Regions from separate parts of the Streptomyces sp. SAS_272 genome, predicted to be linked through region 1. Evidence: riboswitches for the same ligand, from Rfam matches in the RefSeq annotation. Region 1 holds a riboswitch; each other region holds the start of a gene.
The links. A riboswitch is a leader RNA that binds a small molecule or an ion and turns the genes downstream of it on or off. The one in region 1 is predicted to bind cyclic di-AMP.
Positions count from the first base shown of each region.

Region 2: it holds a riboswitch for cyclic di-AMP, as region 1 does, so the genes downstream of both, ACN6LD_RS36365 (M23 family metallopeptidase) here and ACN6LD_RS25180 (M23 family metallopeptidase) in region 1, are expected to answer to the same signal.
Region 3: it holds a riboswitch for cyclic di-AMP, as region 1 does, so the genes downstream of both, ACN6LD_RS13480 (M23 family metallopeptidase) here and ACN6LD_RS25180 (M23 family metallopeptidase) in region 1, are expected to answer to the same signal.

Region 1 covers NZ_JBMNDR010000048.1:17,390-26,875, forward strand. The annotation lists gene ACN6LD_RS25155 (DUF6082 family protein) at 1-348, opposite strand, end outside; gene ACN6LD_RS25160 (CobW family GTP-binding protein) at 671-1,804, shown strand; gene ACN6LD_RS25165 (DNA gyrase/topoisomerase IV subunit A) at 1,801-4,275, opposite strand; gene ACN6LD_RS25170 (M16 family metallopeptidase) at 4,547-5,896, shown strand; gene ACN6LD_RS25175 (M16 family metallopeptidase) at 5,893-7,281, shown strand; cyclic di-AMP (ydaO/yuaA leader) riboswitch at 7,492-7,658, shown strand; gene ACN6LD_RS25180 (M23 family metallopeptidase) at 7,673-8,428, shown strand; gene ACN6LD_RS25185 (GntR family transcriptional regulator) at 8,616-9,311, shown strand; gene ACN6LD_RS25190 (HPr family phosphocarrier protein) at 9,436-9,486, opposite strand, start outside.
Region 2 covers NZ_JBMNDR010000100.1:4,816-14,301, forward strand. The annotation lists gene ACN6LD_RS36355 (tyrosine-protein phosphatase) at 1-390, opposite strand, end outside; gene ACN6LD_RS36360 (alpha-galactosidase) at 616-2,691, shown strand; cyclic di-AMP (ydaO/yuaA leader) riboswitch at 2,996-3,153, shown strand; gene ACN6LD_RS36365 (M23 family metallopeptidase) at 3,158-4,117, shown strand; gene ACN6LD_RS36370 (DUF6250 domain-containing protein) at 4,472-5,176, shown strand; gene ACN6LD_RS36375 (SGNH/GDSL hydrolase family protein) at 5,303-6,088, shown strand; gene ACN6LD_RS36380 (SIMPL domain-containing protein) at 6,265-7,038, shown strand; partial or broken gene ACN6LD_RS36385 (beta-propeller fold lactonase family protein) at 7,064-7,267, shown strand; gene ACN6LD_RS36390 (TetR/AcrR family transcriptional regulator) at 7,425-8,072, opposite strand; gene ACN6LD_RS36395 (Glu/Leu/Phe/Val dehydrogenase dimerization domain-containing protein) at 8,115-9,296, opposite strand; gene ACN6LD_RS36400 (MBL fold metallo-hydrolase) at 9,424-9,486, shown strand, end outside.
Region 3 covers NZ_JBMNDR010000018.1:18,248-27,733, reverse strand. The annotation lists gene ACN6LD_RS13500 (GTP cyclohydrolase II) at 1-208, opposite strand, end outside; gene ACN6LD_RS13495 (MarR family winged helix-turn-helix transcriptional regulator) at 342-893, opposite strand; gene ACN6LD_RS13490 (dihydrofolate reductase family protein) at 976-2,103, shown strand; tRNA gene ACN6LD_RS13485 (tRNA-Met) at 2,212-2,285, shown strand; cyclic di-AMP (ydaO/yuaA leader) riboswitch at 2,631-2,797, shown strand; gene ACN6LD_RS13480 (M23 family metallopeptidase) at 2,807-3,853, shown strand; gene ACN6LD_RS13475 (aldo/keto reductase) at 4,016-4,960, shown strand; gene ACN6LD_RS13470 (PrsW family intramembrane metalloprotease) at 5,108-6,703, opposite strand; gene trmB (tRNA (guanosine(46)-N7)-methyltransferase TrmB) at 6,753-7,598, opposite strand; gene lhgO (L-2-hydroxyglutarate oxidase) at 7,890-9,107, opposite strand; gene ACN6LD_RS13455 (MFS transporter) at 9,300-9,486, opposite strand, start outside.

The DNA of each region.
Region 1 (9,486 bases):
GAGGTTTCCGATGCGGTAGTAGAACAGCAGGTTCGTGTAGAGCGCGTTCGCGAAGAGGTACTGCCGTCGTTGTTGCGCAGACGCCGGGGCCTCGAAGATGTCCAGCACCTCCGCCAGTTCGGGACTGTCGATGGCCTTGCTCAGAAGCTCCCAGTGCAACCGCTGCTGATGGGCGAGGTTGGTGTGGCGCTGGTCCCGGGCCGCCGTCTCGAGATGCTCGAGCCGTACACGCAGCGCGTCGAGGGTGTGCCGCTGAGCGGCCAGTGCGGCGAGGGCGCCCGCGGCCAGGCCGAGGCCCGCCGCGGCGACGGGGACGAGTCCCCGCGCCCGTGACTTCTGTGTGGCCATGTCAACCCCCGGATCAGGCGGCCGTGCGCCGGTCGTCGGGGTGCAGGTGGCGTGACGGGGACCGGCGAGCGGTGGGCGGCGCTTGCCGTCTCCCAGAGTGCCGAGCGGCTCTGATCGGCGGGGGAGGCGGAGGGGAGGCGCACGGAGGGAAGCGAGGGTCGCACGCCAGAGCGCCTTGTCTGACGTCTGCCCCGCGCGTGCTGCCGACAATCGTTCACTTCGCGGGCATTCACCCGGCTCGTATCCTGGGCGCGCAGTCAGTCCGCGTGTGTGCGCCGGAGCCGTGAGCCGGTGCACGCGCAGGTGTCAGAAAGGTCGCACGGTGGCACACAGTCCCGGTCCGCAGCAGATCCCGGTCGTCGTCCTCGCCGGATTCCTGGGGTCGGGGAAGACGACGCTGCTCAACCATCTCCTGCACCACAGCGGAGGCAGCCGGATCGGTGCGATCGTCAACGACTTCGGCGCCATCGAGATCGACGCCATGGCCGTGGCCGGCGCACTCGGCGACTCCACCGTCTCGCTCGGCAACGGCTGCCTGTGCTGTGCCGTCGACGCCGGCGAACTGGACGCCTACCTCGAGCGGCTGGCCCGGCCCGGCACCGGGATCGACGTCGTCGTGATCGAGGCCAGCGGCCTCGCCGAACCGCAGGAACTCGTCCGCATGGTGCTCGCCAGCGATCACCCGGGCATCGTTTACGGCGGGCTCGTCGAGGTCGTCGACGCGGCCGAGTTCGACGACACCCGGGCCAAGCACCCCGAGATCGACCGGCATGTCGCCCTCGCCGACCTCGTCGTCGTGAACAAGCTCGACCGCGCACCCGACCCCGAGCGCGTCCTCGGGCTCGTCCGCGGCCTCACCGACCGGGCCGCCGTCGTCCCGGCCACCCACGGCCGAGTGGACCCGGAGCTCCTCTTCGACTGCCGGCCGAGCGAGGAGCGCATCGGGCAGCTGTCCTTCGACGACCTGCACCGGCACGCCCGGCCGTACAACGCCGAGCCGGACGACGCCGAGCCGGACGACGCCGACGCCCACGGCACCGAGCCGCACGAGACCGGCGCGGGCGCGCACGGCGGGCACCTGCACGCCGGCTACGACAGTGTGTCCTTCGCCTCCGAGGTCCCCCTCGACCCGCGCCGGCTGATGCGGTTCCTCGACAGCAGGCCGGAAGGTCTCTACCGGATCAAGGGGTACGTCGACTTCGGCCCCCACGACCCGGTCAACCGTTACGCCGTGCACGCGGTCGGGCCGTTCCTGCGCTTCTATCCGGAACCCTGGCCCACCGCCGGCGCCCGCCTCACCCAGCTCGTGCTCATCGGCGCCGGCATCGACACCGCAGTCCTCGGCAAGGAACTCGAGGGCTGCCGCAGCGACGCCCCCCACGCCGACGAACACGGGATGTGGGGCGTCCTGCGCTTCGTCCAGAACCCCGACGACGACCTCTCCGAGGCGCTCTAGATCGGTCCCGCCACCACGCTCACCGTCTTCGCCAGCGACACGCCGGAGCCGTCGCGGCGCGGGTCGATCTCCGGCAGCTCGGCCGGCAGACCGTTCTTCTGGGCCGCCTTGGCCGGGACGGGGCCCGCCCAGGCCAGCGACAGGCAGTCCTCGCCCTTCAGGAACCGCTGGCAGCGCACACCGCCGGTGGCGCGGCCCTTGCGCGGATACTGGTCGAAGGGGGTCAGCTTGGCGGTCGTCTGGACGGAGTCGTCCAGCGTTCCCCGGGAGCCGGCGATGGTGAACACCACGGCCTCCACCGCCGGGTCCACGGCCGTGAACGAGATCACCTTCGCGCCCTCGGTGAGCTTGACGCCCGCCATACCGCCCGCCGGACGGCCCTGCGGACGCACCTGGGAAGCCTGGAAACGCAGCAGCTGGGCGTCGTCCGTGATGAAGACCAGGTCCTCGTCGCCGGTGCGCAGTTCGACGGCGCCGACGATCCGGTCCCCGTCCCTGAGGGCGATGACCTCCAGCTCGTCCTTGTTCGTCGGGTAGTCGGGCACGACCCGCTTGACGACGCCCTGCGCCGTGCCGATGGCCAGCCCGGGGGACGACTCGTCGAGCGTGGTCAGGCAGACCACCGTCTCGTCGCCCTCGAGGGACACGAACTCCGTCAGCGGGGCCCCGCCGGACAGGTTCGGCGCGGACGCCGTGTCCGGAAGCTGGGGCAGGTCGACGACGTTGATCCGCAGCAGACGGCCCGAGGACGTCACCGCGCCGATCTCTCCGCGCGCGGTGGCCGGCGCCGCCGAGACGATCACGTCGTGCTTGGTGCGCTTGCCGTCCCCGTCGTCCCCGTCCTCGGCGTTCGCCGTGAAGGGATCGCCGTTCGCCGTGCGGGCCAACAGGCCCGTGGAAGAGAGCAGGACGCGGCACGGGTCGTCCGCCACCTGGAGGGGCACGGCGGTGGCCGTGGCGCCCGACGACTCCAGCAGGACCGTACGCCGTTCGGTGCCGAACTTCTTGGCCACATTGGCGAGTTCCGCGGAGACCAGCTTGCGCAGCTCCGCGTCCGAGTCCAGGATCCGGGTCAGCTCGGCGATCTCCCCGTTGAGCCGCTCCTTCTCCGACTCCAGCTCGATGCGGTCGTACTTGGTGAGGCGCCGCAGCGGAGTGTCCAGGATGTACTGGGTCTGGATCTCCGACAGGCCGAAGCGCTCCATCAGGCGCTCCTTCGCCTGCGCGCTGTTGTCGCTGGAGCGGATCAGCCGGATGACCTCGTCGATGTCGACGAGGGCTGTCAGCAGGCCCTCCACCAGGTGCAGCCGGTCACGGCGCTTGGTGCGGCGGAACTCGCTGCGGCGGCGCACGACGTTGAACCGGTGGTCGAGGTAGACCTCCAGCAGCTCCTTCAGGCCCAGCGTGAGCGGCTGGCCGTCCACCAGCGCCACGTTGTTGATGCCGAAGGACTCCTCCATCGGCGTCAGCTTGTAGAGCTGCTCCAGGACCGCCTCCGGCACGAAGCCGTTCTTGATCTCGATGACCAGGCGCAGACCGTGCGCCCGGTCGGTGAGGTCCTTGACGTCGGCGATGCCCTGGATCTTCTTCGAGCCGACCAGGTCCTTGATCTTGGCGATGACCTTCTCGGGGCCGACCGTGAAGGGCAGTTCGGTGACGACCAGGCCCTTGCGGCGGGCCGTGACCGTCTCCACCGCGACCGTGGCGCGGATCTTGAACGTGCCGCGGCCGCTCTCGTAGGCGTCCCGGATGCCGGAGAGGCCGACGATCCGGCCGCCGGTCGGCAGATCGGGACCCGGGACGAACTTCATCAGGGCGTCCAGATCCGCGCCGGGGTAGCGGATCAGATGGCGGGCGGCCGCGACGACCTCGCCCAGATTGTGCGGCGGCATGTTCGTGGCCATGCCGACCGCGATCCCGGATGCGCCGTTGACCAGCAGGTTCGGGAAGGCGGCGGGCAGCGCGACGGGTTCCTGCTCCTGCCCGTCGTAGTTCGGCGCGAAGTCGACCGTGTCCTCGTCGATCGACTCCGTCATCAGGCTCGTCGCCGCGGCCTGGCGGCACTCCGTGTACCGCATGGCGGCCGGCGGGTCGTCATTGCCGAGGGAGCCGAAGTTGCCGTGGCCGTCGATGAGCGGCACGCGCATGGAGAAGGGCTGGGCCATGCGCACCAGGGCGTCGTAGATCGAGGAGTCGCCGTGCGGGTGCAGCTTGCCCATGACCTCGCCGACGACACGGGCGCACTTCACATAGCCGCGCTCCGGGCGCAGGCCCATCTCGTTCATCTGGTAGACGATGCGGCGGTGCACCGGCTTCAGGCCGTCACGGGCGTCCGGCAGGGCGCGGGAGTAGATGACCGAGTACGCGTACTCGAGGAAGGAGCCCTGCATCTCGTCGACGACGTCGATGTCGAGGATCCGCTCCTCGTACGAGTCGTCGGGCGGCGGGGTCTTCGTGCTGCGGCGGGCCATCGCTGCCGGCTCCTTGCTGGGGCGTGGTACGGGATCTGACGCGGACCATTGTGGACCGTGGCACTGACAGGGCGGGCGAGGACCCGGCGTCGGCCCTTCGGCCCCGCCCGCGAAGTCGCCTCGTCCACGGCTGCCCGCAGGCTACGCGATCTCGCTCTCGGCGTATGTCGTCCGGGAACTTCGCCTCCTGTCCGCACGCTTGCATACAGTGACAGGACCGGCAGGAAAACCGCGGTTTCGACGACCGCGTCCGCGATCGGAAGGGACGTACATGCCCATGGGTCACACGGCCACAGCCCAGGCAGGCTCCGGGGGCCTGACAGCGACCGAGCACCGCCTGGCCAACGGCCTGCGCGTGGTGCTCTCGGAGGACCACCTGACCCCGGTGGCGGCGGTGTGCCTCTGGTACGACGTCGGCTCACGCCATGAAGTCAAGGGCCGTACCGGCCTTGCTCACCTTTTCGAGCACCTGATGTTCCAGGGGTCCGGCCAGGTCAAGGGCAACGGTCACTTCGAGCTCGTCCAGGGCGCGGGCGGTTCGCTGAACGGCACCACCAGTTTCGAGCGCACCAACTACTTCGAGACCATGCCCGCCCACCAGCTGGAGCTCGCCCTCTGGCTGGAGGCGGACCGCATGGGGTCCCTGCTCACGGCGCTCGACGACGAGTCGATGGAGAACCAGCGCGACGTCGTCAAGAACGAGCGCCGCCAGCGCTACGACAACGTCCCCTACGGCACCGCCTTCGAGAAGCTCACCGCTCTCGCCTACCCCGACGGCCACCCCTACCACCACACGCCGATCGGCTCGATGGCCGACCTCGACGCGGCGACGCTGGAGGACGCGCGTGCGTTCTTCCGCACGTACTACGCGCCCAACAACGCGGTCCTGTCCGTGGTCGGCGACATCGACCCGGAGCAGACGCTCGCCTGGATCGAGAAGTACTTCGGCTCCATCGCCGGGCACGACGGCAAGCCCGAGCCGCGCGACGGCTCCCTGCCCGACGTGATCGGCGGGCAGCTGCGGGAGGTCGTCGAGGAGGAGGTGCCGGCCCGCGCCCTGATGGCCGCCTACCGTCTGCCCGAGGACGGCACGCGCGCGTGCGACGCCGTCGACCTGGCGCTCACCGTCCTCGGCGGCGGCGAGTCCTCCCGCCTCTACAACCGGCTCGTGCGCCGCGACCGCACAGCGGTGGCGGCCGGCTTCGGCCTGCTGCGGCTCGCCGGGGCGCCGTCCCTGGGCTGGCTGGACGTGAAGACGTCCGGCGACGTCGAGGTGCCCGTCATCGAGGAGGCCATCGACGAGGAGCTCGCCCGGTTCGCCGAGGAGGGCCCCACGGCCGAGGAAATGGAGCGCGCCCAGGCCCAGTTGGAGCGCGAGTGGCTCGACCGGCTCGGCACGGTCGCCGGCCGCGCCGACGAACTGTGCCGGTTCGCCGTCCTGTTCGGCGACCCGCAGCTCGCCCTGACCGCGGTCCAGCGTGTGCTGGACGTGACGGCCGAGGAGGTGCGGGAGATCGCCGAGGCCCGCCTGCGTCCCGACAACCGCGCGGTGCTCGTCTACGAGCCCACCGCCCCCGAAGCCCCCGCCGACCAGGACGAGAACGAGGAGGCGGCCCGGTGACCGAGCTCGCCACGATGGACTTCCACCCCCAGCCCCTGGCGGGCGAGGCCAAGCCGTGGGCGTTCCCGGCGCCCGAGCGCACCGCCCTGGCCAACGGCCTGACGGTGCTGCACTGCCACCGCCCCGGCCAGCAGGTCGTCGCCGTCGAGATCCTGCTCGACGCCCCGCTGGACGCCGAACCGGCCGGTCTCGACGGCCTCGCCACGATCATGGCGCGCGCCTTCACCGAGGGCACCGACAAGCACTCCGCCGAGGAGTTCGCCGCCGAACTGGAGCGCTGCGGCGCCACCCTGGACGCGCACGCCGACCACCCCGGCCTGCGCATCAGCCTCGAGGTCCCGGCCTCGCGCCTGACCAAGGGCCTCGGTCTGCTCGCCGACGCCCTCAGGGCGCCCGCGTTCGCCGACAGCGAGATCGAGCGCCTCGTGCGCAACCGCCTGGACGAGATCCCGCACGAGCTGGCCAACCCCTCCCGGCGCGCCGCCAAGGAGCTCTCCAAGGAGCTGTTCCCGGCCGCCGCCCGCATGTCGCGTCCGCGGCAGGGCACCGCCGAGACGGTCGAGAAGATCGACTCCGCGGCCGTCCGCGCCTTCTACGAGAGGCACGTCCGCCCGGCGACGGCCACCGCCGTGGTCGTCGGCGACCTCACGGGCGTCGACCTGGACGCCCTCCTGGGCGACACCCTGGGCGCCTGGACGGGCTCTGCCGCCGAGCCCCGGCCCGTGCCGCCGGTGATCGCCGACGACACCGGCCGCGTCGTCATCGTGGACCGCCCGGGGGCCGTCCAGACGCAGTTGCTGATCGGCCGGATCGGCGCCGACCGGCACGACAGCGTGTGGCCCGCCCAGGTGCTCGGCACCTACTGCCTCGGCGGCACCCTCACCTCCCGCCTGGACCGCGTCCTGCGTGAGGAGAAGGGCTACACCTACGGCGTTCGCGCCTTCGGGCAGGTCCTCCGGTCCGCGCCGGACGGGTCGGGCGCTGCGATGCTCGCCATCAGCGGTTCCGTGGACACCCCGAACACCGGTCCCGCCCTGGACGACCTGTGGCAGGTGCTGCGCACCCTCGCCGCCGAGGGGCTGACCGACGCCGAGCGCGACGTCGCCGTGCAGAACCTGGTCGGGGTGGCGCCGCTCAAGTACGAGACCGCGGCAGCCGTCGCGGGCACGCTGGCCGACCAGGTGGAGCAGCACCTGCCCGACGACTACCAGGCGACGCTGTACCGCCGGCTCGCCGCCACCGGCACGGTGGAGGCCACCGCGGCGGCCGTGAACGCCTTCCCGGTGGACCGTCTCGTGACGGTCCTCGTGGGCGACGCGGCCCAGATCAAGGCGCCGGTCGAGGCCCTCGGCATCGGCGAGGTGAAGGTCGTGTCCGCCGAGTAGCCGTCGGCGCCGCGGGTAACGGCACGCACGCGCAGGGGCCCTGGTCGACCGAGCGTCACCAGGGCTTCTGTATGTCCGAATTGGGGCGGACGTTGCCTGTCTGCCCTGTGGGATGCGCTACAAAATCCGTGATCCGTTTGAGGATCGGTCCCCCTGCCGCTTAGCTTCATCCGGGCTGTCCGTCAGGCACTGCGCCGCAGCCGCGGCACCGGACAGTCATCGCCGAGTCCCCGTACGGCGCGAGCCAGGGGAGCCGGGGACCCACTTGTGAAGTCCCTGGGGTGAATCGGACGCCCGCGTGTACACGAGGGGGTCCGTAGGAGACCTTCCTGCTCCGAACCCGTCAGCTAACCCGGTAGGCGAGAGGGAAGGAAAGGACACCCCTGACTTCATGGCGTTCACCTGCGCCACCGGGAAGCACCGCCGGCCCAGCCGGATGCAGCGTTCCACCGCTCGCGCGGTCGGCGTGGCGGCGCTCACCACCACCGGTGTGATGGCCACCGTCGCCTCCACCCCGGCCTTCGCGGCCGAGCCCAGCCCCGAGCAGACCGGCCTGATCCCCGTCGTCACGGTGGGCGAGTCCGTCGCCGAGTCGGTCGCCGACCAGGTCGACGAGCAGGTCGCGGCGCAGAAGCAGGCCGCCTTCGAGGAGGCCGCCCGCCAGGCCGCCGCGAAGAAGGCCGTGGAGGAGCGCGAGGCACGCGTGCGTGCCGCCCGTGAGGCCGAGCGCAAGCGCCTCAACACCTTCGTGTCGCCGATCACCGGCTCCTACGTCTCCACCGGCTACCAGGCCAGCAGCTCGCTGTGGTCCTCCGGCAGCCACACCGGCATCGACTTCCACGCGGCCAGCGGCACCACCGTGCACGCGGTCGGCTCCGGCACCGTGGTCGAGGCCGGCTGGGGCGGCGCCTACGGCAACCAGATCGTCATCAAGATGCACGACGGGACCTACACGCAGTACGGCCACCTGTCGTCCATCGAGGTGTCGGTGGGCCAGACGGTCACCCCGGGCCAGCGCATCGCGCTGTCCGGCGCGACCGGCAACGTCACCGGTGCGCACCTGCACTTCGAGGCCCGCACGAGCCCCGAGTACGGCTCGGACATCGACCCGGTCGCCTATCTCCGCAACCACGGCGTCAACGTCTGACGACGATCGGCGACGAATCGTTCGGCCCCGGCCCCTCGGCCGGGGCTTTCGCCGTTTTCGGGGCCCCGCTGTCCAAAAAATATCCCTGGATTCCGGCTCCCCGTCGGAAATTCCCGCTCATTGCAATAGAGTCACGGAACACACGTCAACCGTCGACGTTTCACGGGGATTAAGGCGGAGGTCCGTCATGCGAATTCCGGCGCACTCGGTGTGCACGGCCATCCGGGACGACATCGTCGCGGGTGTCTACGAACGCGGCAGCCGCCTCACCGAGGAACTCCTCGCCCGCCGCTACGGCGTCTCGCGTGTCCCCGTCCGTGAGGCGCTGCGCACACTGGAGGCCGAGGGGTTCGTCGTCACCCGGCGGCACGCGGGCGCGTGCGTGGCGGAGCCCACCGAGCAGGAGGCCGCGGACCTGCTGGAGATGCGGCTGCTGCTGGAGCCGCTCGGCGCCGCCCGGGCCGCACAGCGGCGCACGGACGCCCATCTGAAGGTGCTGCGCGGGCTCGTCCGGCTGGGTCAGGAGCGGGCCAGGAGGGGCAACAGCGAGGACCTGCGCTCCCTGGGGAGCTGGTTCCACGAGACGCTCGCCCAGGCCGCCGGGAGCCCCGCCCTCACGTCGATGCTCACCCAGCTCCGGCATAAGATCGCCTGGATGTACGCGGTGGAGGCGCCGGCCGACCCCGTGGAGTCCTGGGCGGAGCACGGCGCCATCGTCGACGCGGTGACGCGCGGCGACGGGGAGCGCGCGCGGGCGGTCACGGCGCTGCACACCGAGCGCGCGACGCTCGCGCACCGGCTGCGCTTTTCGAGAGGTCCGGAGCGCGCCGAGCGTGTGAGGACTTCGCAACCTCCCGTAAACATGGGCGGTCTGCGGCATTAACACGGGAGCCGTATACAAAGAAGAAGTAATTCGCGGGGGATTACTTCTGCTGCCCGTGAACCGGAAATGCGAAGGGCTCGCCCGATAATTCGGACGAGCCCTTCACCGCGTAATGCGGGGGTGCTCAGACGGTCTCGGGGAGTTCCTCGAGACCTTCGGCGACCAGCTTCGCCAG
Region 2 (9,486 bases), on a different contig from region 1:
CCTGCGGTAGGAGGCGATCATCCGGCCGGCCGCCTTGCCGTCGCCGAGGATGCCGCGCAGCTGGTCGATCTCGCCGTCCCGCACCATCTTCCAGAACTCGGCGCCGTCCGCCGGGTCCGACAGAGGCAGGTTCACGTTGCGCACGCCCGGCAGCTCGACGTCCGGGCCCTCCAGCCTCTGGTCCGCGGCGTTGCGGAAGTCGAAGACGGTGTGCAGGCCCAGGCCGGCGAGGAACGCCGCGTCCTCGTCGGTCGCGTGCGCGAGGTGGCCGCTGCGGTACAGCACGCCGTGGCGCACGCGCCGGCCGTCGACGGTCGGCAGACCCCCCACGTCCCGGAAGTTGCGCACACCGGCCAGCTCGGGCTCGGTCGACGGGATCTGCTGCGTCACGGGGGCTCCCTCCCAGTCGGTCCGCGTCGGCGCGGCTCGTGGTGGCCGACAGGACCTCCTCGACCATACGACACGGGCCCTCGGGGCAAGACGTCGTCCTCGGACCGGCCGGTCGACCCGTCCGCCCAGGTGGGGCCATCGTCGGCCGGAAGTTGCCCGAGGGGCCGACCGCGTTCGATGATGTTGACGCTTGATCGCACCTGTTCGAATCAGTGGGAGTTTTTGATGCCCGAGATCGCCGACGCCGGCCGCACCTGGGTCCTTTCCGGGCCCACGGGCAGTTATGCACTCCACCTCACCGAGGCCGACGAGCTGGTCCACCTGCACTGGGGCCCGCGCATCTCGCTCGCCGACGCCGAGGCCCTGGCCGCCCTTCCCTGGTCGGAGCGCGGGGCGTCCTTCGAGTCCCCGCTCGACGGCCGCGAGGAGTATCCGGTCGAGGGCGGCCCGCGCTTCGTCCGGCCCGCCCTGTCGGTGCGCACCGACGAACGCCGCGGCACCGAGTGGACCTTCGAGACGCACGAGCGGGACGGCGACGAACTGCGACTGCGCTTCCGGGACGCCGGGCTCGCGATCACCCTGCACTACCGGATGCGCGGCGACGTCGTGGAGCGGTGGACGACCCTGCGCAACGAGGGCGAGCAGCCGCTGGAACTGCTCCGCGCGGACTCGGCCACCTGGACCCTGCCCGAGCGGGACGACTGGCGGCTGTCGCAGCTGCACGGCCGCTGGGCCGCCGAGTCGCGGCTCGCGCGCACCCCGCTCGGCCACGGCGAGACGGTCATCGGCAGCCGGCGCGGACACACCGGGCACCAGCACCTGCCCTGGGTCGCCCTGGACACCGACGCCACCGAGGAGCGCGGCGAGGTCTACGGCTGTGCCCTCGGCTGGTCGGGCTCCTGGCGGATCGCCGTCGCCCAGCTCCCCGACGCGCGCGTGCAGATCACCGGCGGAGCCGGGTACGACGACTCGGGCCTGCTGCGCCTCGCTGCCGGCGAGTCCTTCACCACGCCGGTCTTCGCCGGCCTGTGGAGCGACGCCGGCTTCGGCGGGGCGAGCCGCGCCTGGCACGCCTACCAGCGGGCCCACGTCGTCCCGGACGCCGGGCAGGACCGGCCGGTGCTGTTCAACTCCTGGGAGGCCACCTACTTCGACATCTCCGAGGAGCAGCAGGCGACCCTCGCCAGGCGCGCCGCGTCGATCGGCGTCGAGCTCTTCGTGGTGGACGACGGCTGGTTCGGGGCCCGCACCGGCGACCACGCCGGGCTCGGCGACTGGCAGCCCAACCCGGACCGCTTCCCGAACGGGCTGAAGCCCCTCGCCGACTACGTGCGCGCCCTCGGCATGCAGTTCGGCATCTGGGTCGAGCCCGAGATGGTCAACCCGGACAGCGACCTCTACCGTGCGCACCCGGACTGGGTGCAGTTCCAACCAGGACGAAAGCGGACGGAGTTCCGCAATCAGCTCATGCTGAACCTCGCGCGCGAGGACGTCCAGGAGTACCTCTGGGAACAGCTCGACGGACTCCTGTCCAGCGCGCCGATCGACTACGTCAAGTGGGACTTCAACCGCTGCTTCACCGACGCCGGCTGGCCGGACGACCCCTATCCGCAACGCCTGTGGGTCGACCACGTACGGGCCCTGTACAACCTGCTGGACCGGCTGCGGGCGGCCCACCCGGGCGTCGCCTTCGAGTCCTGCTCGGGCGGCGGCGGGCGCGTCGACCTGGGGATCATGAGCCGCACCGACCAGGTGTGGACGTCCGACAACACGGACCCGCTGGACCGGCTCGACATCCAGCACGGCTTCAGTCAGATCCACCCCGCCCGGGTCATGGCCGCGTGGGTCACCGACAGCCCCAACACGCAGCTCAACGGGCGGGTCAGCTCGCTGCGCTTCCGGTTCGTCAGCGCCATGGCGGGGGTGCTCGGCGTCGGCGGCGACCTCGCCGAGTGGAGCGAGGAGGAGCTCGCCGAGGCGCGCCGCTGGGTGGGCCTCTACAAGGACGTCCGGCATGTCGTGCAGCAGGGCGACCTGTATCGGCTGCGTCCCCCGACGGGCGGCCTGAGCGCCGTCCAGTACGTGCTCGGGGACGAGACCGTCGTCCTCGCCTGGCTCCAGGCGCAGCGGTTCGGCGAGCCCGTTCCGGCGCTGCGGCTGCGCGGGCTCGACCCCACGGCATCGTATGAATGCCGTGAATCAGGAGAAATCCACCGAGGTGCGGTGCTTCTGCATCACGGGATGCGTACCGGATTGCGGGGCGACCTCGATGCGACGGTTATCCGGCTGCGTCGCATCTGAGGTTTCTGTCCGAATTGGATTCTTCGTTCCAACTCGCTCTGTCATGAAGAAAGCTGGAGAAGCGTCACGTGAGCAGCGTCATATCCGTGACCGTACGTCGCCCGTCATGTTCACGTAATTCGTGTGGTTTTCCGGGGTGCTTGACCGGATAGGGCCGTTCTGATTCACGGAGCGTGACCGGTAATTGTCGTGGCGGATCAAGAGAAATGCCATGTCAGTGCAACCTCTGCTTGTCCCTGTGCGTCCTGGTCGCTTACGTTCCACACCAATCCGGACGGACGCCTAATCCTGCCGCCGCCCGGAATCCGCACACTCACCCGTGCACGGCAGGAGCGGGGGACCCACAGGCACTACCGCCTGTTCCGGTCCCGGAACAGGCTCGGGGTAAAGCCGCGTCCCGACGTGGCCGGACATCTCCAGTCCGCACCCGACAGCTCACCTCGCAGGCGCCGGAGAGGAATTCGTCATGCCCGCGAAGGGTAAGCATCGCCGTCCCAAGGCCCAGCGTTTCACCCGTTCCATAGCCGCCGCCGGAACCGGCGGGGCCGCGCTCGCGCTTCCGCTCATGGCGGCTTCCGGCGCCCATGCGGCCACGGGGGAGTCGGCGTCCCAGGCCGTCTCCCAGGCCGTCGCGCAGACGGTTTCCCAGAAGGCCGTGCAGGCCGCTCCGGTGACCCGGAAGACCGCCGCCGCCACGACCTACACCGTGCGGTCCGGCGACTATCTCTCGAAGATCGCGACCGAACAGCACGTCAGCGGCGGCTGGAAGAGGCTGTACCAGGACAACCGCGAGGCCGTCGGCGCCGACCCCTCGCTGATCCACCCCGGCCTCGAGCTGTCGATCGGCAAGAGGGCCGCGGCCGGCACCGCCAAGTCGTCCGGTTCGACCTCTTCCTCGTCCTCGGCGGACTCTTCGCCGAAGTCCTCGAAGTCCTCGAAGTCCTCGCAGGCGTCCAAGTCCTCGTCCTCCGCGGCCTCCGCGAAGACGACCACCCAGGCCGCCGAGAGCAACGCGGGCGGCTTCACCCTGCCGGTGTCCGGCGCCACCGTAGGCACGCCGTACCACCAGTCGGGCAGCATGTGGTCGAGCGGCTACCACACCGGCGTCGACTTCGTCGTCCCGACCGGCACCCCGCTCAAGGCCGTCGCCGCGGGCACCGTCGTCTCCGCGGGCTGGGGCGGCGCCTACGGCAACCAGGTCGTCATCAAGCTGAACGACGGCTACTACGCCCAGTACGCCCACCTGTCCCAGCTCTCCGTCTCGGCCGGCCAGACCGTCGGCGCGGGCCAGCAGGTCGGGCTCTCCGGCGCCACGGGCAACGTGACCGGACCGCACCTGCACTTCGAGATCCGCACCACGCCGGACTACGGCTCGGACGTCGATCCGCTCGCCTACCTCCGCTCCCACGGCGTCTCGGTCGGCTGACCCCTCCGACGACCCCGCGCCTGACACGCAGCCGAAGGCCGGCCCCGATCGCACGATCCGGGGCCGGCCTTCGGCGCGTCCGCTGTGGGTGCGCCGCGGACCCCGCGGACCCCGCGGACTCCGAGGACCTCCGCCGACTGCGCTCATTCATGATCGTTCGATTGCGGTCGTGTGGCGTGTCCGGTCGCACCGTCGACAGGCGACGCCGATGCGGACACAGTGGTCAGGTCAGACGGCAAGCGCTTTCGGCGGCGGCCTCGGACCCGGTGGGACGCCGGCCAGGCGTCGGCCCGGGTTCCGCCGCTCGCGGAAGGCCGCCCCGCCGCCCCGGTCCGACCGAAGGAGCCGCATCCCGTGACGACGACGCGCAGAGCATTCGGCGCACTCGCCGCCTCCGCCGCCCTGACCGCCCTCGCCCCCGCGACGACGGCGAGTGCCGCGCCGCGCCGCAGGCTCCTCGCCCACGACGACTTCCGCCGCGGGCTCGGCCGGTGGGCCGTCGAGCGGGAACAGGGCGGAACGGTCACCGCCTCCTGCGGGAGCCTCGAGATCGACGTGCCGGCCGGCGCCACCGTCTGGTTCAGGCGGCGGCTCGACGGGCCGTACGTCCTCGAGTACGTCGCCACGCCCATCTCCGCGGGCGGGCCCAACGACCGCGTCTCCGACCTCAACAACTTCTGGAACGCCGTCGACGTCCGCTCCCCGGACGACCTCTTCGCCACCCCGCGCGGCGGCGCCCTCGCCGAGTACGACCGCCTCAAGACGTACTACGTCGGCTACGGCGCCAACGGCAACACCACGACCAGGATGCGCCGTTACGTGGGCGAGCCGGGAGTGCGCCCGCTGCTGTACGACTACACCGAGCCGCTGCTCGTCGCGAACCGGCCGCACCACGTGCGGATCGTCTCCGACGGCTCGGTCGTGCGCTGGTGGAACAACGGGCGGCTGGTCTTCGACCACACCGACCCGGAGCCGTACACGAGCGGCCACTTCGCCTTCCGTACCACCTGGAGCCACTTCCGCATCAACGACTTCCGCGTGTGGTCCCTTATTCCCTGATTGGCAAACTCTTTAGGAGTGGCTTTTCTCACCGACCGTCAACCCCTGCCTACGGTCGCGTAGGTCACATTGGAAGGTGAATCATGATCTGCCGTGGCAGACGATTCGAAGAGTGACAACAGATCAGTGATCGGGTCGTACGTGGCGGTGGGGGACAGCTTCACCGAAGGCGTCGGCGACCCCGGCCCCGACGGGGCGTTCGTCGGCTGGGCCGACCGGTTCGCGGTACTTCTCGCGGACCTGCGGCCCGAAGGCGACTTCGCCTACGCCAACCTCGCGGTCCGCGGAAAGCTGCTCGACCAGATCATGGAGGACCAGCTCGCCCGGGCGGTGGAACTCGCCCCGGACCTGGTCTCCTTCTGCGCGGGCGGTAACGACATCCTCCGTCCCGGCACCGACCCGGACGAGGTCGCCGAGCGTTTCGAGCGCGCGATCTCGGCCCTGACCGCCGTAGCCGGCACGGTCATGGTGACCACCGGCTTCGACACCCGTGGCGTCCCCGTGCTCAAGCACCTGCGCGGCAAGATCGCCACCTTCAACGGGCACGTCCGCGCCGTCGCCGACCGGTACGGCTGTCCCGTGCTCGACCTGTGGTCCCTGAAGTCCGTGCAGGACCGCAGGGCCTGGGACGGCGACCGGCTCCATCTCTCCCCGGAGGGGCACACACGGGTGGCCCTGCGCGCCGGGCAGGTCCTCGGCCTCGACGTGCCGGCCGATCCGGAGCAGCCCTGGCCGCTCCTCCCGCCGCGCGGCGCCCTCGACGTACGGCGCGACGACGTGCACTGGGCCCGCGAGTACCTGGTGCCCTGGATCGGGCGCCGGCTGCGCGGGGAGTCCTCCGGCGACCATGTGATCGCCAAGGGCGCGCTCTCCCCCGACGACATCAGGATGCGCATCGCGGCCGTCGCGTAGCCGGTCCGGGATCACTCTTGGCACGCGGGGGAGCGGCCGGCCGTCGGCGTCGTACGGCGGGCCGCTCCACCAGTGAGGTGATCGCACGGGAGTGGCGTCGGGGCGGGGAACGGGGCCGGTGCTGGGATGACCGCACCCGCACCGTCCGCCCCGACGCTTTCGAGGACCGGTCCCGTATGCGCCTTTCCCGTACGTCCGTCGCCTCGGCGCTCGTCGCCCTGCTCGCCCTCGGCGGTCCGGCGCTCACCGCGCCCACGGCAGCGGCGCTGCCCGCCCGCCCCGCGGCCGCAGCCGACGCCGTGGGGGCCGGCGCCGTACCGGCCGGCGCCGCCACCGTGACCGTGACCGGCGAGGGCAGCGCGAGCGCGGAGCCCGACCTCGCGGTCGTCGGCGCGGGCGTCGAGGCCACCGCCAAGACCCCGCAGGCCGCGATGGACGCGCAGAGCAGCGCGGCCGCCGCGCTGCTCGCCGCGGTCCGCGCCGAGGGCGTCCCCGAGCGGGACATCCGCACCGAGAGCGTCTTTCTCCGTCCCGTCCACGACCACACGGGCGGCGCCTCCCGGCTGACGGGCTACCAGGCCGCCCAGTCCTTCACCGTCAAGGTGCGCCAGGTGTCGAGGACCGGCGCAGTCCTTCAGGCGGTCACGGACGCCGCGGGCGACGCGGCACGCATCGGCTTCGTGGTCTTCGACGTCTCCGACCCGGCCCCGCTGCAGGCCCGCGCACGGGAGGCCGCGCACGCCGACGCGCGGGCCAAGGCCGAGCAGTACGCCCGCCTCAGCGGCCGCGGCCTGGGCCGGCTGATCTCGCTCAGTGAGGACGCGTCCACGACGCCGCGCCCCGTCCCCTCGGCCGGGGACACGCCCGGCGCCGGCATGGCCGCGGTGCCCGCGGCACCCGGCGAGATCCGGGCGACGGCGACGGTGACGGCGGTCTACGCGCTGGACTGAGCACCGCCCAGGCCGCACGGCCCCTCCGCGAAGTCGGCGGTCCTGGCCGCCTTCGCGGTCCGGGGTCCAGCCCGACCCGAGCGGCCGGTGAGCGGTCAGCGTGGACCTCGGCGCGGACTCGCTGCGGGACGGCGCGCCCGTACTGCACCGGGAGCACGCCCTGCGCCCCGGGTCGGGGCCACGCCACCTCGCCTTCCACCCGGCGGGCCGGCACGCCTACGTCGTCAACGCTTGCGGCCGTGGCACGGACGGGCGTGCGGCTCCGACGAGGCGTTCAGCCCCGCCGTCTTCCGTCTTCCGGCTCCCGGCCCTGGCCCCCGCTCTCCGGCCCCGGCCCCCGCCTTCCGGCCTGCGCGCTGTCGGCCGTCCTCCGTGCTGCCGGGAGGTCAGGATCCCTGTGTGCCGGAGGCGCCGGCCGCGCCGGAAGGATCGGAGGCGCCGGGAGACAGACCGAGTTCGCGGGTCAGGGCCTCCTCCACCCACTCCTGCGCCCGGGCCCGGGGCACCGCGCCCGCATAGGACGTCAGCTGTACGGCGAGTCCGTCCAGCAGGGCTGTCAGACGCAGGGCCGTGCCGGCCGGGTCCGGGCAGCGGAACTCGCCCGCGGCGACGCCCTCCGCGATCACCCCGGAGAGCGCGGCCTTCCACTCCCGGTCGAGATGGCGGGCGACCTCCCGCAGAGCCGGCTCGCGCAGCGACACCGCCCAGCCCTCGATCCACAGTCGCCAGCCCTTGGCCTGGCCGGTGGGCGCGTACCAGCGCACCGCCGACCGCAGTCGGCGCAGCGCCGTGGTGCGGCGGTCGACGAGCTTGCGCAGATGCGCCAGGTCGTCCTGGGCCGCGCGAGCGAACGCGTCGGCCACCAGCCGCTCCTTCGTCGAGAAGTGGTACAGCACCAGCGCGTTGCTCACCCCGAGGGACGCGGCCACGTCGGCGATCCTGACCGCCGCCACGCCCCGCGCCTCGATCTGCTCGATGGCCGCCCGCAGCATTTCCTCCCGCCGCTCGGCCACGCTCAACCGGACTCTCACCACGTCCGTCACCCTACACAGGGGCTGTGAGCTGCCCAGACGCCGTCATCGGCGGCTGCCGAACCGCTCCGTGACCGCCCGCAGCCGTTCCTTCGCCAGCGCGTGCGCGGCCGCCCGCGGGGTCTTCCCGTCGGCCTCCGCGCGGGCCAGCACCCGCTCCGTCAGGAGGCGCATCGAGCGGCGCGTGTAGCCGAAGGCCTCCTGTGCGTCCGCGCCGACGTCGCCGAAGAGCGTCCACCACCACCAGGCGTTCGTCCCGGAGTTGACGACGACGTCGGGCAGCACGCTCACCCCGCGTGCGTGCAGCAGTGCCTCCGCCTCCGGGAGGACCGGCATGTTCGCGGCCTCGGCGATCCAGCGTGCGGTGATGTGCTCCTGCTCCCGCACGCCGATCGCGTACGACACGGCGGCCGGCACCAGCACGTCGGCCTCCGCCGACAGCCAGGCGTCGCCTGCCAGTTCACGGTCGCCGGGGCGCAGCGCGGACCGGTCGACCGTGCCGTGGCCGTCCCGTGCGGCCAGCAGCGCCTCCACGTCGAGCCCACCGGGACGGACGATCGTGCCCTTGACGTCGGCGACGGCCACGACCGTCAGTCCCGCGCGCGTGAGGAAGCGTGCGGTGGCGCCGCCCATGGTGCCGAGCCCCTGGAGCGCGACCCGGGTCCCGGCGTACGGCACGCCGGCCCGGTCCAGGGCCGTCAGCACGGACTCGGCCACTCCGCAGCCGCCGACCAGCGCGTCGAGGCCGATGCCGTCCACCTCGACCGCGAAGGCGTCCGCCAGGCGCGCGCGGGCCGCGTGCGCGTCGTCCAGCAACGGATAGACGGCCTGCACGGACGAGACGAGACCCGCCTCGGCGGCGGCCCGGTCCACCAGGGCCTGGGTCAGTCCCAGGTCCTCGCCGGTGGTCCAGCAGCTCTCCACGTACGGACGCATCGCCCGCAGATAGCGCACCAGCATCCCGTACGCCCGCGGATCCCGTGGATCGCAGTCGATGCCGCCCTTGGCCCCGCCCAGCGGCACGTACGCCGCGTCGGGGTCGTAGTGCAGCGCCTCCTTGAGGCTCATGCCGCGGGCCAGGCCGGTCACCTCCGCCAGGGTGCAGCCCTCCCGCATCCGCAGTCCGCCGCTGCACACGCCGCGCACGAGACGGTCGACGACCAGGAAGCCCCGACGGCCGGTGACGTCGTCCGTCCAGGTCAGGGACAACAGGGGGGCGTCGGACACACGGACTCCAAGACCGGGGCGGTACTGAACAGTGGGTCAGTATCGGGGTGGGGTGAGAGGGCTGTCGACGCGTTGTCGGACGAGGCGACCATAATGGAATGCCTCAGCGACTCCACCTGGAGGTACCGTGTCCGGTTTCCGTCCCCTGAGCTCCGGGCTCCGCGGTCTGCAGCCCGAGGCCTTCGGCGCG
Region 3 (9,486 bases), on a different contig from region 1:
CGAAGGCGTCGCCGGTCAGGCACTCGGAGTGCAGCCGGACCAGCGGGACCGAGCCCGGGGCCGGCTCGCCGAGGACGACGGCGACGTGCTCCTGGCCGTCGACGAGGCCGTGGAAGGTGACCAGTTCGGCGTCGACGGAGTAGCCGTCGTGGAAGCGGAGCGGTACCCGGACGCGGGCGCGCTGGGTGGCGGCGGGGGTGTCGGGCATGAGGGGCTCCCGGGTCCGGAGGGCGTTGACAGGGTGACACTGGGCCGGGTGTTGCTTCAGATTTGAAGCAACTCCGACGAAACGAGACCCTACCCCATGCTTTAAATTTGAAGCAACTGGTTTGTGGTGCGGCTCACGAGACCCCGGAGGCCCCCGGGGTCCCCGGCGTTCCGGAGCAGGGCGACGAACGCCGCCGCCACGGGAGCTCCTCGGGTCCGGCCTCGCCGCCCGCGTCCTCCTGGAAACCCCGGACGACCTGCGTGAAGATCTCCTCGAGCTGGCCCACCTGCTCGGGGGTGAGCCGGTCGAACAGGCCGGCGCGGACCGTCTCGACATGGCCGGGTGCGAGGTTCTGCAGGATCGCCATGCCCTCGTCCGTCAGGACCGCGACGGTGCCGCGCTTGTCCCAGCGGCAGTCCTCGCGCCGCACCAGCCCGTCCTTCTCCAGCCGGGACACCGCATAGGTCAGCCTGCTACGGGTGATCTTCAGCTGCTCCGCGAGCTCGGTCATCCGCAGTCGTCGCTCCGGGATCTCCGAGAGGTTGGCGAGGATGGAGTAGTACAGGTGGGGCATGCCGGCCTCCTGCTGGAGCTGCCGGTCGATCGCGTCCTCCAGCAGGAGGTAGCCGGCAACGTAGGCGCGCCAGGCGCGCTGCTCCTCGGGGGTGAGCCAGCGAGTCGTCATGCACCCAGTGTAGGTTGTTTCAAACTTGAACCAAGACGTCCCGCACCAAGACCGCCGTCGGACCGAGCCCGGGAGCACGTCGATGCCGTACCCGTACGTCCTGCTGTCCGCCGCCGTCTCCCTCGACGGCTTCCTGGACGACACCACGCCCGAACGCCTGCTGCTCTCCAGCCCCGCCGACTTCGACCGCGTCGACGCGGTACGGGCTTCCGTGGACGCCATCCTCATCGGCGCCGGCACCATCCGCGCCGACAACCCCCGGCTCCTGGTGAACTCCCCCGAGCGCCGCGCCGCCCGGGTCGCCGTCGGCCGGCCGGCCTACCCGCTCAAGGTCACCGTCAGCGGCTCCGGCGACCTCGACCCGGCGGCGAACTTCTGGCACACGGGCGGCGAGAAGGTCGTGTACACGACCGAGAAGGGCGCCGAACGGGCCCGCGCGCTCGGCATCGCCGCACACGTCGTCCCGCTCGGCCCCGAACTGGACTGGCGCCGCCTTCTCACCCACCTCCACGACGAGCTCGGCGTCCGGCGTCTCATGGTCGAGGGCGGCGGAACCGTCCACACCCAGCTGCTCCAGCAGGGCCTCGCCGACGAACTCCAGCTCGTCCTCGCCCCGCTGTTCGTGGGCGACCCGGACGCGCCCCGCCTCTTCGGGCCGGGCGCCTACCAGGGCGGACGGCTGCGGCTGGTGGAGACACGGCGCATCGAGGACGTCGTCCTGCACCGCTACGAGCCCACCGCCCCGGGCGCCGGACCGCTCGCCGCCGCTGCCGACCGGCACTGGCTGGCCCTCGCCTGCGAGCTGGCCGCCCAGTGCCCGCCCTCGGACACGGCGTTCAGCGTCGGCGCGGTGATCGTGGCCGCCGACGGGACGGAGCTGGCCCGCGGGCACTCCCGCGAGGGCGGCGACCCGGTCGTGCACGCCGAGGAGGCGGCGCTCGCGAAGCTCGGCCCAGCCGACCCCCGGCTGGCCGCCGCCACCGTCTACAGCAGCCTCGAGCCCTGCGCCCGCCGCTCCTCCCGCCCCGCCCCGTGCGCCCGCCTCATCCTGGACGCCGGCGTGCGCAGGGTGGTCACGGCGTGGCGCGAGCCGGACACCTTCGTGACGGCGGCGGACGGGACCGGCCTGCTGGCCGCCGCGGGCGTCGACGTCCTCGTGCTGCCGGAGTACGAGGAGCGGGCGAAGGCCCCGAACCGGCACCTGGTGTGAGGCCGCGGCGGGAGCCCGGGCCGGGAGCCCGGGCGGGAGTCGCGGCGGGGGCGCGACAAAGCCTGGTTCTGGGCGTCCCCCGGATGACGTACACTGGAGTCACAACGACGCGGGGTGGAGCAGCTCGGTAGCTCGCTGGGCTCATAACCCAGAGGTCGCAGGTTCAAATCCTGTCCCCGCTACTGAAGGCCGAGGGCCGGAATCCGAAAGGGTTCCGGCCCTCGGTGCGTTCGCCCCGTGGCGCGTCCTCGCCCCCGCTTCCTCACTTCCCTCGCGTCCTCGCGCTTTTGTGACGCTGCGTGCGCGCGCGGCCGCCCTGTGCGCCGGCCCCGAGTCGCCGTGTCTACGCGTGTGACGGGTGGGGCATCCTGAACGAGGGTCAACTCGCCCGTTTTTCACCGCTGCTGGCCAGAAAGTCCAGGCCAGAAATGTTGTTGATCAAGCAGAACGGCTTGGAAACGCACCCCCGGGTCTATTAACGTTCGATAACGCAGCGCGGCCGTCCCAGCCGACACCAGAGTCGGCTCCGTGCGCACGCGCCGAATCCCGCAAGGGAACCGGGGAACCACCACCTTGGGGTGAATCACGCGGAAGCCTCCGTGAACTCGCAGAGTCCACGGCCGGTATACGCGCGTAGGAGACCTTCCGACTCCGAACCCGTCAGCTAACCCGGTAGGCGACGGAAGGAAAGGAGTGCGCCCGCGTGGCGTCCAACCCGCCGGCCCCCGAGGCCCCGTACGCGCCGGTCCAGTCCCCCACCGACACCTTCGGCTACGGCGGCTACCGCACCGACGAGGGCCCCTGGGAGGAGTGGAACCCCACCGCGGAGTCCATTCGCCCGGTACGCGGCAAGCACCGCGTCGCCAAGCAGCGCGGCGGCGGATTCGCCCGCAGCTCCACCGTCCTCGGCGTCGGCGTCATAGCCGCCGTGAGCGCGGGCGGGATGGCCAGCGCCAACACCGGCAAGGCCCCGGTCTCCATCTCCATGCCGGACCTGCCGGGCGTGGGCTCGCTGATCTCCGACGACAAGCCCGCCCCGGAAGCCGCGTCCGCTCTGGCGAGCTTCGGCTCCGAGGCCGCCGTCGATGCCGACGCCGACGCCGACGCCGACGCCGACCAGAGCGTCGCCGACGCCGGCGAGGCCCTGCGCAGCCGCATCATGGCCCAGGCCGAGTCGCAGAAGACCCAGGTCGAGGTCAAGGCCGCCGCCGCGGCCGCCAAGGCGAAGGCCGACGCCGTCGTCAAGGCCGAGAAGGAGGCGGAGGCCAAGGCCGCCGCCGCGAAGAAGAAGGCCGCCGAGGAGGCCGCCGCCAAGGTCGAGGCCGCGCGCCTGGCCGAGCTGGCCAAGCAGTACACGCTGCCGACCTCCTCGTACACCATCACCTCGACGTTCGGCCAGGCCGGCTCCCTGTGGTCCTCCGGCTACCACACCGGACTCGACTTCGCCGCGCCCACCGGCACGCTCATCAAGGCCGTCCACAGCGGCACCGTCACCGAGGCGGGCTGGGCCGGCGCCTACGGCTACCGCACCATCCTGACCCTGGACGACGGCACCGAACTCTGGTTCTGCCACCAGTCGTCGATCAGCGTCAGCGTCGGCCAGAAGGTCGCCACCGGTGACGTGATCGGCCGCGTGGGCGCCACCGGGAACGTCACCGGGGCGCACCTGCACCTCGAGGTCCACGCGAACGGCAACGCCGAGGGCATCGACCCGGCGGCCTGGCTGCGCAGCAAGGGCCTCAACCCCTGAGCCGTGCCTCGAGGAGGCCTGAGTCGTCTCTCGAGGAGCTCTGAGGACCATCGAGCAACGGCAGCCCTGACGGCCACCCCCGACGTCAGGGCTGCCGCTTGTTCATCTGTTCTTCGTGTCACGCGAGGAATGGCGTGCCTGCCGCGTCCGTTGAGACGAAGCATGACTTCCCTACGCACCATCGGCTCCTCCGACCTCAAGGTCTTCCCGCTCGCCCTCGGCGGCAACGTCTTCGGCTGGACCGCGGACGAGGCGGCCTCCTTCGCCGTCCTCGACGCCTACACGGCCGCGGGCGGCAACTTCGTCGACACCGCCGACTCCTACTCCGCGTGGGTCGAGGGCAACAGCGGCGGTGAGTCCGAGACCGTCATCGGCAAGTGGCTGAAGGCCCGCGGCAACCGCGACGACGTCGTGATCGCCACCAAGGTCAGCCAGCACCCCGACTTCCCCGGTCTGTCCGCCGACAACATCAAGGCCGCCGCCGACGCCTCCCTGCGCCGCCTCGGCACCGACCACATCGACCTCTACTACACGCACTTCGACAAGACCGAGGTGCCCGTCGAAGAGATCGTCGGCGCGCTCGACGAGCTGGTGAAGGCGGGCAAGGTGCGGCACATCGCCGCCTCCAACATCTCGCCCGAACGCCTCCGGGAGTCCCTGGAGTTCTCCGACCGCGAGGGACTCGCCCGGTACGTCGCCCTCCAGCCCCACTACAACCTGGTCTCGCGCGACACCTACGAGGGCGGCCTCCAGGATCTCGCCGCCCGCTTCGGCCTCGCCGCCGTCCCGTACTTCGCGCTGGCCTCCGGCTTCCTCACCGGCAAGTACCGGCCCGGCACCACGGTCGAGAGCGCCCGCGCGGGCAGCGCCGCCAAGCACCTCGACACGGCTCGGGGCCGCAGCGTCCTCGCCGTGCTGGACGAGATCGCCGGCGCCCACGACGCCCAGGTGGCCACGGTCGCCCTGGCGTGGCTCGCCGCGCAGCCGACGGTGGCCGCGCCGATCGCCTCCGCCCGCACGGTCGAGCAGCTCCCGGCGCTGCTGGCGGTGGCGGACCTGGAACTGACGGAGGCGGAGGTCACCCGCCTGACCCAGGCGTCGGCATGAACTGATCGGCGCGTCCGGCCTGTCGTGCTGACTCCAGACGGGTTCGGCGCGTCCGGCCTGTCGTTCTGATTCGTGACGGGTTCGGCGTGCCCGGGCTGTCCGATCAGCGTGAGGTGGCCGGCCGCTGGTGCGTGACGCTGGGCGGCTCTACTGGTGAGGGTTGGCCGCGGGGTGGGGGCCCGGTGGATATCCGTAGCCGTACCCGTATCCGGGCTCTTGACCGTGCCCGTATCCGTACCCGGGCGTGTGGCCGTTCCTGTGGTCGTTTCCGGGGGAGTGCGGCCGGCCGCCGTACGCCGGGCTCTGGCTGTACGCCGGGCCTTGCCCGTACGCCGGGCCTTGCCCGTACGCCGGGCCCGGCCCGTACGCCGGGCCGCCCTGCCCGTATCCCTGCGTCGGGCCGTACGCCTGCCCCGGTGGGCCGTACCCCGGGCCCAGGCCCTGGCCCTGGCCGTACCCGTAGGCCCCGTACGCCGGCCAGGGCGGCGGGGGCATCCGTACCGGAGGGGCCGTCATGCGGGCCGCGTGGTCCAGGGCGGGGCGGGCGACGTCCTTCCGCCGCCACAGCTCGTTCAGCAACTCCCGTTCGCGGACCAGGAAATCGGCCCCGGCCCGCCCCTGCCGGCCGCGGTGACGCAGGAACGCGAGGGATGTCGCGTACGCCTCGTACTGGGCCACCGCGCGAGCCGCCGGCCTGCCGAGGTGACGCCCGGCGTACACCCGGGCCAGCCGCCGGGCCCGCATCGAGCCGAGTGCGAACGGCTCGGCCGGGGTGAGCCAGCCGGCGGCCGCGTAGGCGGGCAGTTCCTCGCGCACCGTGCGCAGCTCGCGCTGGCGTGTCCACACCACCAGCCAGGTCAGCAGTCCGAACGCGGGCACCATGATCGCCGCGTACACCGCGAGGAACCCGAGCTCGCCGAAGGACGAGGAGCCGTTCCACAGGGCGTGCATGCCCATCGCGAGGAGCAGCCCGCACAGCGGAAGGAGCACACGCCGCGTGTGCTGACGCTCCCCGGAGAGCGCGGCGAAGCCGAAGCCGATGCCGGTCAGGACGGTGAACAGGGGGTGCGCGAACGGCGACATGACGACGCGCACGAAGAAGGTCGCGGCGGTGACGGAGGCGATGCCGCTGTCGCCCGTGAGCTGGTCGGTTCCGAAGGCGGTGCCGAGGTAGAGGATGTTCTCGGTGAAGGCGAAGCCGGTGGCGGTGATCCCGGCTATCACCACGCCGTCGACGATGCCGGTGAAGTCCCGCCGGCGGAAGAGGAAGACGAGCAGGACGGCCGCGGCCTTGGCGGACTCCTCGACGACCGGCGCTATGACGGTCGCGCCGAGGGTGTCGGCGCCGGACGGGTCCGCGGTCGCGGTGGCTATCCATCTGGTCGCGAAACTGTTGGCGATGATGGCTATCAGCGCCGCCGCGCACGCGCCCCAGGCGAAGGCGAAGAGCAGGTTCCGCCACGGGCCGGGCTCGACCCGGTCGAGCCACCGGAAGGCGGCGACGAGCAGCGGCACGGGCAGCACGGCGAGCCCCAGCCCCACGAGGAGACCCTCGGTGCCGGTCTGTTCGCGGACCAGGGCGAGGATGACCAGCCCGGACAGGGCGAGCAGGGTGATCAGTGCGCCGTACCGGACCCACCTGTGCTGCCACCAGTGAGCGTGCCGGAGCACACCGCCCTCGGGCCCGCCGCCGGGATGCGGCGGCTGCGGTGGACTGGGCGGAAACGGGGAACTGATGGCCACGGCATCGACCCTAACGAGGGAGGGGACTGTGGTGGAGGGAATTGTTCGGTCAGTGATCCCCGGGCTGGACGCGATCCTGTACGCGCCGGAAGAGCAGATCGTTCACCACGTGACCCTTGTCCAGCCCCTGGCCCTCGAAACGGGTCAGCGGCCGGAAGTCGGGGCGCGGCGCGAACCCGCCGTCGGCCCGGGTGTTCTCGAAGTCGGGGTGCGCGGTCAGCACCTCGAGCATCTGCTCCGCGTACGGCTCCCAGTCGGTCGCGCAGTGCACGAGCGCGCCCGGCTTCAGCCGTGTCGCCGCAAGGTCGAGGAACTCGGGCTGGATCAGCCGCCGCTTGTGGTGGCGCTTCTTGGGCCAGGGGTCGGGGAAGTAGACGCGCAGCCCGTCGAGCGAGTCCGGCGGCAGCATCTCGCGCAGCAAAATGATCGCGTCGCCGTTGGCGACCCGGACGTTGGTCAGCGCGTTGCGGTCGGCGAGGCTGAGCAGGTTGCCCTGGCCGGGCGTGTGCACATCCACCGCGAGGATGTCGGTGCCGGGGTCGGCGGCGGCCATCTGCGCGGTCGCCTCGCCCATGCCGAAACCGATCTCCACCACGACGGGGCGGTCTCCCGCGCCGAACAGCTCGGCGAGGTCCACCGGACGGCCGTCGATGTCCAGCCCCCACTTCGCCCACAGCCGCTGCAGCGCGTCCGCCTGCCCGGCCGTCACCCGGCTGCGCCGGGGCTGGAAGCTGCGGATCCGCCGCTCGAAGTGAGAACCGGCGGGATCGGCCCGCGGCCCGTCGGGGAACCGCGGCTCCCCCTTGGCGCGGGTATGCCGAACGGGCTCCCCCGGGTGGTGCTCACCACGCGGAGAGGACGGGGGGACATCGGGAACACTCACGGAATCAGACACAGTGGGGTCGATTTTACGGGGCCTGCGCGAACGCACGGAGCCCACGTGCTCCCCGGCCCGGTCCCTCCCGGTCCGTGTCCGGTCCCTCCGTGCCCCGTCACTCGGGGACCGGTGCCGTCCTTCCCTGTCCGGTCCTTCCCTGTCCGGTCCCCCCGCGTCCGGTCCCTCTCTGTCCGGTCCCCCCGCGTCCGGTCCCTCTCTGTCCGGTCCCTCCGCGTCTGGTCCCTCCGGGGCCGGTGCCGTCCCTCCGGACCGGTCGGGTGGCCGCGTTCCGCACGACGTGCGGCCGCCTCACGCGTCGGCCAGTGCGCTCAAGGCTCTGCGGGCCACCTCGCGGCCGATCGGCAGGGAAGCCGTCGCCGCCGGTGAGGGCGCGTTCAGCACGTGGACCGTCCGGGGGCCCTCCCGGATCAGGAAGTCGTCCACCAGGCCGCCGTCGCGCAGGACCGCCTGCGCGCGGACGCCGGCCGCCGTCGGCACCAGGTCGGTCTCCTCCACCGCGGGAAGCATTCTGCGCACGGCGTCCACGAAGGCGCCCTTCGAGACCGACCGCCGCAGCTCGCCCAGGCCGTACCGCCAGTGCCGGCGGCCCATCCGCCACACGCCGGGCCACGCCGCCGTCGCCACGGCCTCCCGGGGATTCACGACGCCCCAGCCGTATCCCTCCCGGGCCAGCGCCGGCACCGCATTGGGGCCGACGTGCACACCTCCGTCGATGCCCCTGGTCAGATGCACGCCGAGGAACGGGAAGGCGGGATCGGGCACCGGGTAGACCAGCCCGCGCACCAGCTCCGGCCGCGCCAGCTCGTAGTACTCGCCCCGGAACGGGACGATCCGCACCTCCGGCTCGTCGCCGGTCAGCCGGGCGATCTCGTCGCAGTAAAGCCCTGCGCAGTTCACCAGCACCCGGGCCCGTACGACGTCGCCCCGGGCGGTGAGCACGGCGACTCCGCGCTCCGGCCGCCGGTCGATCCGCACCACGCGCGCGCCGTACCGGATCTCCGCCCCGGACGCCTCACCCAGCTGCTGGGCGACGGCCGTGTAGTCGCAGACGCCCGTCGTCCGCACGTGTATGGCGGCGAGACCCTGCACCTCGGGCTCGTACTCCGCGATCTGGGCGGCGCCCAGTTCCCGCACGGTAATACCGTTCTCCCGGCCGCGCTGGACGAGCCCGTGCAGCCGGGGCAGCTCGGACCGCTCCGTGGCGACGATCAGCTTGCCGGTGACGGCGTGGGCGATGCCGTACTCCGCGCAGAACTTCGTCATCTCGGCGGCGCCGCGCACCGCGTACCGCGCCTTCAGGGTGCCCGGCCGGTAGTAGATCCCGCTGTGGATGACCCCGCTGTTGCGGCCGGTCTGGTGGCGGGCCACCCCGGGCTCCTTCTCCAGCACCGTGACCCGTGTGCCCGGCGCGGCCCGCGTGATCGCATACGCCGTGGCCAGCCCCACGATGCCGCCGCCCACCACGAGCACGTCACAGTCGTAAGCGATCTTCGGCACGTGCACCACCTCCCGGCTTCGATAGTGCACTGCGCCACTGACAATCTCTTCAAACCCGACGCGGGACGGCACTCCTCCACGGAGTGGTGACCCGCGCGGCCGGCCCCGAAGCGTCAGCCTCCGCAAAGGGGCGGAAAGCGGTGAGAACCGGAGCGACGGCCGGATGCGGCCGATCAGGGACCCCCGCTCCGCGCGGAACGCTCACGCGGGGGTCATGAGTAACGGCCGCGCCCTCTCCCGCAGCTCCACCACCCGCGGCTCGTCCCCATAGGGCTCCAGCCGGTGCAGCAGGTCCTTCACGTACTCCGTGGTCCGGGCGGACGAGATGCGGCCGGCCACCTCCACCGCGCGCACGCCCTGCTCGCAGGCCGCGTCCAGGTTGCCCGAC